DNA from 3 places in the Rhizobium viscosum genome. Region 2 is predicted to be linked to each of the others. Evidence: predicted binding sites of a transcription regulator. Region 2 holds the regulator's gene; each other region holds the start of a gene.
The links. Region 2 encodes LexA, which represses DNA repair genes until DNA is damaged. Its sites were predicted from a motif close to TGTTCNNNNTGTGTTCNG; they were not measured.
Positions count from the first base shown of each region.

Region 1: a site for LexA is predicted at 1,254-1,271, ahead of H4W29_RS07985 (2'-5' RNA ligase family protein). Genes of this name have one in related genera too.
Region 3: a site for LexA is predicted at 1,697-1,714, ahead of uvrA (excinuclease ABC subunit UvrA). Genes of this name have one in related genera too.

Region 1 covers NZ_JADBEC010000001.1:1,587,553-1,590,814, forward strand. The annotation lists gene guaA (glutamine-hydrolyzing GMP synthase) at 1-1,029, shown strand, start outside; gene H4W29_RS07985 (2'-5' RNA ligase family protein) at 1,344-1,952, shown strand; gene H4W29_RS07990 (succinylglutamate desuccinylase/aspartoacylase family protein) at 2,023-3,084, shown strand; gene H4W29_RS07995 (TIGR03364 family FAD-dependent oxidoreductase) at 3,189-3,262, shown strand, end outside.
Region 2 covers NZ_JADBEC010000001.1:80,511-83,772, reverse strand. The annotation lists gene H4W29_RS00390 (ComEC/Rec2 family competence protein) at 1-1,634, shown strand, start outside; gene lexA (transcriptional repressor LexA) at 1,615-2,340, opposite strand; gene H4W29_RS00380 (VOC family protein) at 2,537-3,262, shown strand, end outside.
Region 3 covers NZ_JADBEC010000003.1:429,578-432,839, reverse strand. The annotation lists gene uvrA (excinuclease ABC subunit UvrA) at 1-1,571, opposite strand, end outside; gene H4W29_RS34170 (single-stranded DNA-binding protein) at 1,826-2,383, shown strand; gene H4W29_RS34165 (MarC family protein) at 2,431-3,078, opposite strand.

The sequences.
Region 1 (3,262 bases), 1.5 Mb from region 2:
GTCGTACATACGCCCGACGGTGCCAAGTTGATCGCGAATTTCATCCACAATATTGCCGGCATCAAGGGCGACTGGACCATGTCTGCCTACCGCCAGAAGGCGGTGGAGGATATTCGCAAGCAGGTCGGTGACAAGCGCGTCATCTGCGCTTTGTCCGGCGGCGTGGATTCGTCCGTTGCGGCCCTTCTCATTCACGAGGCCGTCGGCGATCAGCTGACCTGCATCCTCGTCGACCATGGCCTGATGCGCAAAGACGAGGCGGCCGGTGTCGTCGCCATGTTCCGCGAGCACTACAATCTGCACCTGATCCATGTCGACGCTTCTGACCGCTTCATCGGCGAGCTTGAAGGCGTTTCTGACCCGGAAACCAAGCGCAAGATCATCGGCCGCCTGTTCATCGAGACCTTCGAGGACGAAGCCAAGAAGCTCGGCGGCGCCGATTTCCTCGGTCAGGGCACGCTCTATCCCGATGTGATCGAGTCCGTCTCCTTCACCGGCGGCCCTTCCGTGACCATCAAATCGCACCACAATGTCGGCGGCCTGCCGGAGCGCATGAAGATGCAGCTCGTCGAGCCGCTGCGCGAACTCTTCAAGGATGAAGTGCGGGCGCTCGGCAAGGAACTCGGCCTGCCGGATAGCTTCATCGGCCGTCATCCCTTCCCCGGTCCAGGCCTTGCCATCCGCTGCCCCGGCGGCATCACCCGCGAGAAGCTTGAGATCCTGCGCGAAGCCGATGCGATCTATCTCGACGAGATCCGCAAGGCCGGTCTCTACGATGCCATCTGGCAGGCGTTCGCCGTGCTGTTGCCGGTCCAGACCGTCGGCGTCATGGGCGATGGCCGCACCTACGAATTCGTCTGCGCACTGCGCGCCGTCACCTCGGTCGACGGCATGACTGCGGATTTCTATCACTACGACATGGAATTCCTCGGCCGCGCCGCCACCCGCATCATCAACGAAGTCCGCGGCATCAACCGCGTGGTTTATGATGTTACCAGCAAGCCGCCCGGCACGATCGAGTGGGAGTGAAGATCTGGAGAATCTGATACGGTTCCCGTTTTTGCTTCGGCCTCCAGAGGCCTGAATGATAGCTAAGGCACATGAACAGCGGGTGTTTCAGCATCTAAATCCTGCCATACCTAAAGTGTTCAATTCTACTTATGGGAAACTGCCGCCGATTGGCTTGATTGGCGCCTGCAAACGGCTGCCGTAAAGGCGGCCGTTTCTGTTTTGAATATCCTAGCAAAACAGTTTGTTCATGCTTTGTTCTTGACTAAAATGCCAGCCCTGATACGCTCCTCCTTGTAACAACAAGGAGGCGGGCGATGTAGTCCGTAGTTCAAATGCCTCATTTTCCACTCGATCCGAATAGCGCAGGCCCCCAGAAGAAATCCAATCTTGTCGGGGAATTTCACGACAGGATTTTCTTCGCGCTTCGTCCAACTATCGAAGCGGCATCCGAGGCGCTGGACATCGCGCAAGTGTATCGGAATGGACATTCTCTGACCGGCCCCTCGCGGCCCAACGCAGTGCTTCATGTCACGCTAAACGGCATCGGTGCCTACCGTCGGCTCCCGGATGATATCGTGTTCAGCGCTGAACAAGTCGCCGCGACAGTGCGTGCCCAACCGTTCGAAATTGTTCTCGACGAAGCCATGAGCTTCAAGCATCCCGGCCAACCGCAAGCCTTCGTAATCTGCGGCAGGCAGGAAAACGAAGGTCTGCTGGATCTTCGCAACCAAATCCAGGAAGGTCTCTACGAGGCCGGACTACCCTATAATGTCGGCGGGCATCTGACGCCGCACATGACGATGCTTTATGATCGCAAGACCGTTCTGCCCGAAAAGCTCGACCGACCCGTGCGCTGGACCGTCCAGGAGTTCCTGCTAATCCACAGCATCTACGGGAAGAGCGAGCATCGCGTCATCAACCGATGGCCTCTCATCGGCTGAGCTGCGCTTGCACCGCGGGTGGGGATTCTTATAAAACACCCCACCCAATATGCACACGCGGAGCGAGACAGTGGACGTTTCAGAGATCAACATCCCCGGCGATACGCCCGGCATCGAATGGCGGCTGCCGGTCATCCGTTTCAAGGGAAACGATCCTGCCGCCCCGAAGGTCTATATCCAGGCCGCACTGCATGCGAACGAACTGCCGGGAACGGCGCTGGTGCATTTCCTCTGCGGCAAGCTGCGGCAGGCCGAAAGCGAAGAGCGGATCGCTGGTGATATCACGCTCGTGCCGCAGGCAAATCCGATCGGAGCGGCGCAATCGCATTTCGGCGAGCTGCAAGGCAGGTTCGATCTCGGTTCGCGGACGAATTTCAACCGTGACTTTCCGCTGATCTTGGTCCGCGACCGGCAGGAGTTGCTTGACGGTCTTGATGATTATCCGGCTACGGATCGATTGAAGCGAGAGCTGATTCATATGGCGCTAGGAGCCGATCTGGTGCTCGATCTGCATTGCGACGATGAATCGCTGCAATATGCCTATATCGACGAAGCCTTCTGGCCGGAAGCGGCAGACCTCGCCAATGCGCTCGACATGGAAGCGGTGCTGCTTTCGGATGGCGAAAGCACCGCCTTCGAAGAGGCAGTCGGCTTTGCCTGGAAATATGAGGTGCCGGGCGAGCGCAAGGCGAAGCTTCCCGGCAAGCTTTCGGTAACAGTGGAATTGCGTGGCCGGCGCGATGTCTATCCCGGCATGGCCGAAAAGGATGCCGAAGGCCTGCTGCAATTCCTGATCGGGCGCGGTGTCGTCAACGGTGGGGCAGCCGGAGACACCACGTTTTCCGGACCAGCCGTGCCACTCGACAATGTCGAGATCGTGCGCGCGCCGCAGGGTGGCACCGTGTTGTTCCATCACGATATCGGCGAGCGTGTCTCGGAAGGAGAGCTTCTGGCGACGATCGTCACCCGACCCGGTTTTGCCGAAGGTGATATCGATATCCGGGCGCCGCAGGATGGACTCCTTCTCACCCGCACATCCGACCGCCTCGTGCGCCGGCGTGGCGACCTGATGAAGATCGCGGCCGAACAGCCAAGCAAGGCAGCCCGAAAGGCCGGTACGCTGGAGGACTGAACCGGCGTTATTTTCCACACGCGAATGTAAGGCTCCGCGCAACTGTCACACGGGCTTCAAGAAAATCCGCCAAGCCGTTGCAGACATGTTGCGAAGGAGCTTTCATGCCGCATTACGACATTGCGATCGTCGGCGCGGGAATTGTCGGGCTGGCGCATGCGCTGGCGGCGGCAAGGCG
Region 2 (3,262 bases):
AGTGGCTCTACCGGCTGAGAAGCGGCATCGGCGATCGGATCCGCACCACCTTGCCCGGCGACACCGGAGCCTTTGCCGCTTCGCTTGTCACCGACGAGAGACGGGCGATTTCGGATGAGACGACAGAAGCGCTGCGCCAATCCGGTCTTGCCCACATCATCGCGATCTCCGGCCTCAACATGGCGCTCTCCGCCGGTATCTTCTTCGTCGGTCTGCGCGTCATCCTCAGCCTGTTCCCAGGCATTGCACATGCGTGGCCGACCAAGAAGATTGCGGCTGCCGGCGCACTCGCAGCGGTAACTGCTTACTATCTGATCTCGGGTTTTGCCGTCTCCGCGGAACGCGCCTTCATCATGATGGCGATCATGCTGGTTGCCGTCTTCTTCGATCGGCCGTCGATCAGTCTCAGAAACGTCGCCCTGTCCGCTCTCGTGATCCTCGCGGTCTCGCCATCGGAAGTGCTCGGACCAAGCTTTCAGATGTCTTTCGCCGCAACACTTGCCCTGGTCGCCGGATACGACCTCTGGAAGGGGCGACCGATGCGGGAGAATGCCTTCGCCAAACTTCCGATCATGAAACCCTTCTTCGTGGTCGGTGGCTTCTTTGGTGGCGTTTTCCTGACGTCGCTGATCGGTGGCTTTTCGACGGCACTGTTTTCGATCGAGCATTTCCACCGGCTGACGGCCTATGGCTTGCCGGCAAATCTCGCGGCGATGCCTGTCATTACGTTTGTCGTCATGCCATTCGGCATGATTGCCATGTTGCTGATGCCCTTTGGCCTGGACGGCTGGGCATGGCAGGTGGCAGGCTTCGGGCTCGATCTCGTAATCGTCATCGCAAAGACGGTATCGACTTGGGGCGGTAATATAGATGTGGGCCGTTTGCCCGGCTGGTATTTTCCAACAGCCGTCCTTGGCTTTCTGCTGCTGACCCTCCTCAGGACCCGGCTACGGCACATGGGAACGGCGATTGTCGCGGTCTCGACGATCGCTGTTGTACTGTTTCCGTCAGAGGCGATACCCGACATCACCATCTCCGAAGATGGCAGCCTGGTCGCTATAATCGATGGAGAGGTGATGGCTTCGAACCGTGAAAAGCCGCCCGCCTTCATCTTCCAACAATGGCAAAGGGCACTTGCCATCGAAGAGCATCAGAAGCCGGTTATGCTCCAAGCTGCAAGTGCGCTGACTGCGGCTGATGGCAAAAGACTGCGACTGTCACCCGATCAGCAGAATGAAGCCAGAGAGACAATGAGACAGGCAGTCGCCATCAACCCGGCGTCACGCTTCTCCTGCCTGAAGGGCGCCTGGTGCACCACCTTGCTCGGCAATGGAAAGAGGCTGATCGTCATCGACGATGCTGCCTATCTCGGACCAGCCTGCGATACGGCTGATATCGTCGTGACACCCGTCCGATTGCACTTCGACCGTTGCCGTTCCGGCGCGCTGCTCTTTACCGGCGAGACGCTGCGCAAGACAGGTTCTGTCGAACTTCGATTCACCGCTAAGGGAATCGATGTCGTAACCTCATTCGGTCCATTGCAGAGACCCTGGATACGCCACCGCGCCTATGACTGGCGCAGTGATACATTCACAGACGCAGGCCAGTCACCGGTCAGTGATAGCGGCGAATGAGGCCGACGAGTTTTCCCTGAACCTTGACGCGATCCGGCGGGAAGATACGTGTTTCATAGGCAGGGTTTGCTGCCTCGAGCGCAATCGATGCGCCCTTGCGGCGGAAGCGCTTGAGCGTTGCTTCCTCGTCATCCACGAGCGCGACGACGATATCGCCCGGGTTAGCCGTGCTGCCATTGCGGATGATGACGGTATCGCCATCGAAGATGCCGGCTTCGATCATCGAGTCGCCGCGAACTTCGAGCGCATAATGTTCGCCGGAGCCGAGCATATCGGTGGGAACGGTAATGTCATGCGTATTGTTCTGGATTGCCGAGATCGGCACACCGGCGGCAATGCGGCCCATGACAGGAACGGAAACCGAATTGCCGTTGTCTGCAGCAGGTGCTGGCTTTGCCGAGGCGGGAGGTGCTACTGGCTGGGGCTTGCCAAGGCTGCCTTCGATGACGCTCGGCGAAAAGCCACGCCGTGGCTGCAGGCTCGGGCTATAAGCTTCCGGCAGTTTGATGACTTCGAGCGCACGTGCCCGGTTCGGAAGCCGGCGAATGAAGCCGCGTTCTTCGAGCGCCGTGATCAGCCGATGAATGCCGGATTTCGAGGCCAGATCCAGCGCATCCTTCATCTCGTCGAAAGACGGCGGAACGCCTGACTCCTTCATCCTTTCGTGAATGAAAAGAAGGAGTTCCTGTTGTTTGCGCGTGAGCATGGCGTGTAACCCCAGTCTTGAAACAAATCCAGAACGGACACTATATGTTCCATATGTGTTCCGCAAGTAGCTAAATTTTCGTAAAACTTCTGTTCATTCTGATGAGAATTTTATTTTTCTCGGCCCCAAGCCTTCCCGGCCTTGTCTCGCAACGCCTGCTGAAGCACATCTCCTTGTGACTGCTGGAGGGGACCTAATGAGCCAAGTCACGCTTCCGATCGATCATCTCGTTTTGCCGGTTACCGATATCGACCTTGCCCGCGAAAGACTGGGCAAACTTGGTTTCACCGTCGCGCCGGATGCCCGCCATCCCTTCGGGACGGAAAATGCCTGCGTTTTCTTCGCCGACAAAACCTATCTGGAGCCGCTAGGCGTTGCGAGCGTCGAAGTGAGCGAGGAGACAGCGCGCGAAGGCAATGTCTTCACCGCCCGCAATCAGGCTTTTCGTTTCCGGTGCGGTAGCGAAGGACTGTCTGCGATTGCCTTCGCGACGGCGGATGCAAAGCACGAACATGCTCGATTCGTGAAAGACAGTGTGAGTGCCGGTTCTGTGTTGCAGTTCGAGCGCCCGGTGAAAATGCCGGATGGCACGGAGAATATTGCCGGCTTCCGGCTCGCCTTCGCTGGCGACCTCCGGGCACCGGATTTCTTTCTCTTCGCTGTCGAGCGCATCAATCCTCTCCCTGCCAACCGGAATACGCTGGAGGCCCATGCCAATGGTGTCACAGGCATTGCAGAGATCGTGCTCGCGGCCCCCGAGCCGACAGCTTTCGGCGAGTTCGTTTGCTCGATGGCAAAAGCCGCTTCTGCTGATGTCACGAGTTTCGGGTTGGATGTGTCCACCGGAAACGCAAAGATCAGCCTGATGACCCCGGAAGGGCTGGAGGCTTATTTCGATCTTGCCACGTCGGATACCGATCGT
Region 3 (3,262 bases), on a different contig from region 2:
CCGATCTGCGAAGCAAGGCGGATGCGCTGGCTCTCGCCGCCGGAAAGTGTGCCGGAATTGCGCGAAAGGCTCAGATATTCGAGGCCGACATCGTTGAGGAAGCGCAAGCGGTCGCGGATTTCCTTGAGAATGCGCACGGCAATCTCGTTCTGCTTGGCATTGAAGGTCGCCGGCAGCGTCTCGAACCAGTCGCGCGCGATGCGGATCGACATTTGCGTGACTTCGCCGATATGCAGCCTGTTGATCTTGACTGCCAGCGCTTCCGGCTTCAGGCGATAGCCATTGCAGGCCGGGCAGGGGGCTGCCGACATGAAGCGCTCGATATCTTCTCGCGCCCAGGCAGAGTCCGTTTCCTTCCAGCGTCGCTCGAGATTGGGAACGATGCCTTCGAAATTCTTCGAGGTCGTGTAGGAGCGCGCACCATCGGCATAGTGGAATTCAATCCTCTCCTCGGTGCCGTTCAGGATGACATCCTTGGCTTTTTCGGGAAGGTCGTTCCAGCGGCTGCCGAGCTTGAAGCCGAAATGCTTGCCGAGCGCTTCCAGCGTCTGGTTGTAATAAGGCGAGGTCGACTTGGCCCAGGGTGCTATCGCACCGTCGCGCAGCGTACGCTCCGGCTCGGGCACGATCAGGTCAGGATCGATCTTCTGCTGTGAACCCAGACCGTCGCAGGTCGGGCACGCCCCGAAGGGATTGTTGAACGAGAAGAGCCGTGGTTCGATTTCCGGAATAGTGAAGCCGGAGACCGGGCAGGCGAACTTTTCCGAAAACAGCACGCGCTCATGCGTTTCATTGAGCGACTTGTTGGCCGAGCCGCCGGCCGAGGTTTCCTCAGGCGGCAATGGTTTGTCGGCGAATTCGGCAACGGCGAGGCCGTCGGCGAGCTTCAGCGCCGTTTCGAAACTGTCGGCCAGGCGCGAGGCCATGTCGGGCCGCACGACGATACGGTCGATAACCACATCGATATCGTGCTTATATTTCTTGTCGAGCGTTGGCGCATCGGCGATCTCGTAGAACTGGCCGTCGATCTTGACGCGCTGGAAGCCCTTTTTCATGAGCTCCGCCAGTTCCTTCTTATACTCGCCCTTGCGGCCGCGGATCATCGGCGCCAATATATAAAGACGCGTGCCCTCCTCGAAGGCGAGCACACGGTCGACCATCTGGCTCACCGTCTGGCTCTCGATCGGCAGGCCCGTGGCGGGCGAATAGGGAACGCCAACGCGTGCGAAGAGCAGGCGCATATAGTCGTAGATTTCGGTGACGGTACCGACGGTCGAGCGCGGATTGCGCGAGGTCGTCTTCTGCTCGATCGAGATGGCAGGCGACAGTCCGTCGATCTGGTCGACATCCGGCTTCTGCATCATTTCCAGGAACTGGCGCGCATAGGCCGAAAGGCTCTCGACATAGCGGCGCTGGCCCTCGGCATAGATCGTATCGAAGGCGAGCGAGGATTTGCCGGAGCCGGAAAGGCCGGTCATGACGATGAGCTTGTTGCGTGGCAGATCGAGGTCGATGCCCTTCAGATTATGCTCGCGCGCGCCACGGATGGAGATCGTCTTCAGTTCGCTCATCGTCTCTGCTTCAAGTCGTTTGGGGAATAACAGCCCTTATTTAGTGATGCCAGCGGGCGAGTCGAGGCTGAATGTCCGGAACAATAAAGGTTTTCGATTCTGTTGACAGGATCATAGCGGATAATTAGAACAAATAAAGAACAAAATTCCTTGTGGATTAAGCAGGGCTGGATGCGCACCGCTTGTCCTCTATGGTTTAAAGTGTGTTGATGGTTTAAACGCCGCCGGTCAGGGCGGCAGTAAGGTGAAATGATATGGCTGGCAGTGTGAACAAGGTAATTCTGATCGGAAACGTGGGCGCCGACCCCGAAATCCGCCGCACGCAGGATGGCCGGCCGATCGCCAATCTTCGCATCGCGACCTCGGAAACCTGGCGCGACCGCAATTCCGGCGAACGCCGTGAAAAGACTGAATGGCATACGGTCGTCGTCTTCAACGAAGGCCTCTGCAAGGTCGTCGAGCAGTATGTGAAGAAGGGCGCCAAGCTCTATATCGAGGGTGCGCTGCAGACCCGCAAGTGGCAGGACCAGAACGGCAACGATCGTTATTCGACGGAAATCGTGCTGCAGGGCTTTAATTCGACGCTGACGATGCTCGATGGGCGTGGTGAAGGTGGCGGCGCAAGCTCCGGCTTCGGCGGTGGTCGTGGCGGCGATGATTTCGGTGGCGGTGGTTACGGCGACGACTACGGCTCTGGTTCGTCGTCCGGCGGTGGTCGCAGTGGTGGTGGCCGTAGCGGCGGAAGCAGCGGCGGCAGTAACACCGGTGGCGGCAACTTCTCGCGCGATCTCGACGACGACATCCCGTTTTGATCGATGCTATCCGAAAGCTCTGATGACGGCGCCCTTGGGCGCCGTTTTCATGTCGGCGTGGCGCTGATCAGATTGAGAGCAGATTTTGCACCGTCCACAACGAACTGCGCGGCAAGGGCGGCCAGGATGACGCCGAGAAGGCGGGTCAGGATCGCCCGGCCGGTGACGCCGAGGAAGCGGTCAAGTCGGTCGGCGAGGAAAAGCACCACCAGCGTGATCAGCAGGCAGCCGGCAATAACCCCGATCAGCTGCGCACGTTCGACCGTGGAGGGCAGGGTGCCTCCGAGCAGGATCGTCGCCGAAATGGCGCCCGGCCCGGCAATCAGCGGCAGTGCCAGCGGGAAGACGGCGATATTTTCGATATGATCCTTGGTGATCGCCACTTCCGTGGTCTTTTCCTTGCGGTCCTGGCGCTTCTCAAACACCATTTCGAAGGCGATCCAGAAAAGTAGCAATCCCCCCGCCAGGCGGAAGGCGCCGATGGAAATGCCGAGCACACCGAGCACGCTGGAGCCGAATAGCGCAAAGACCGCAAGGATGATGAAGGCGATGGTGGTGCCGCGCAGCGCCACCTGTTTTCGCTCCGGGCGGCTCATGCCGACAGTAAGGCCGAGAAAGAGCGGGGCAAGCCCCGGCGGATCGATAGTGACGAGCAGCGTCGTGAACGCGTTGATCAGTTGGTCGGCGCTTGCCATCGCTTCTTCAAAACCCCATATAGATGCTTGTTTTTCATAATTGTGCTGTGCCGATTCCGATTTGGCAAATGCATGATTGCTGATTGTCTTCCTGCCATGGGCAAATACTATGATTTGCCCTCTTTCGACCGCAAAAGCCTGTTCAAAACCCCTGGCCAAATTGGCGTGGGAACAGGCTTTCCGC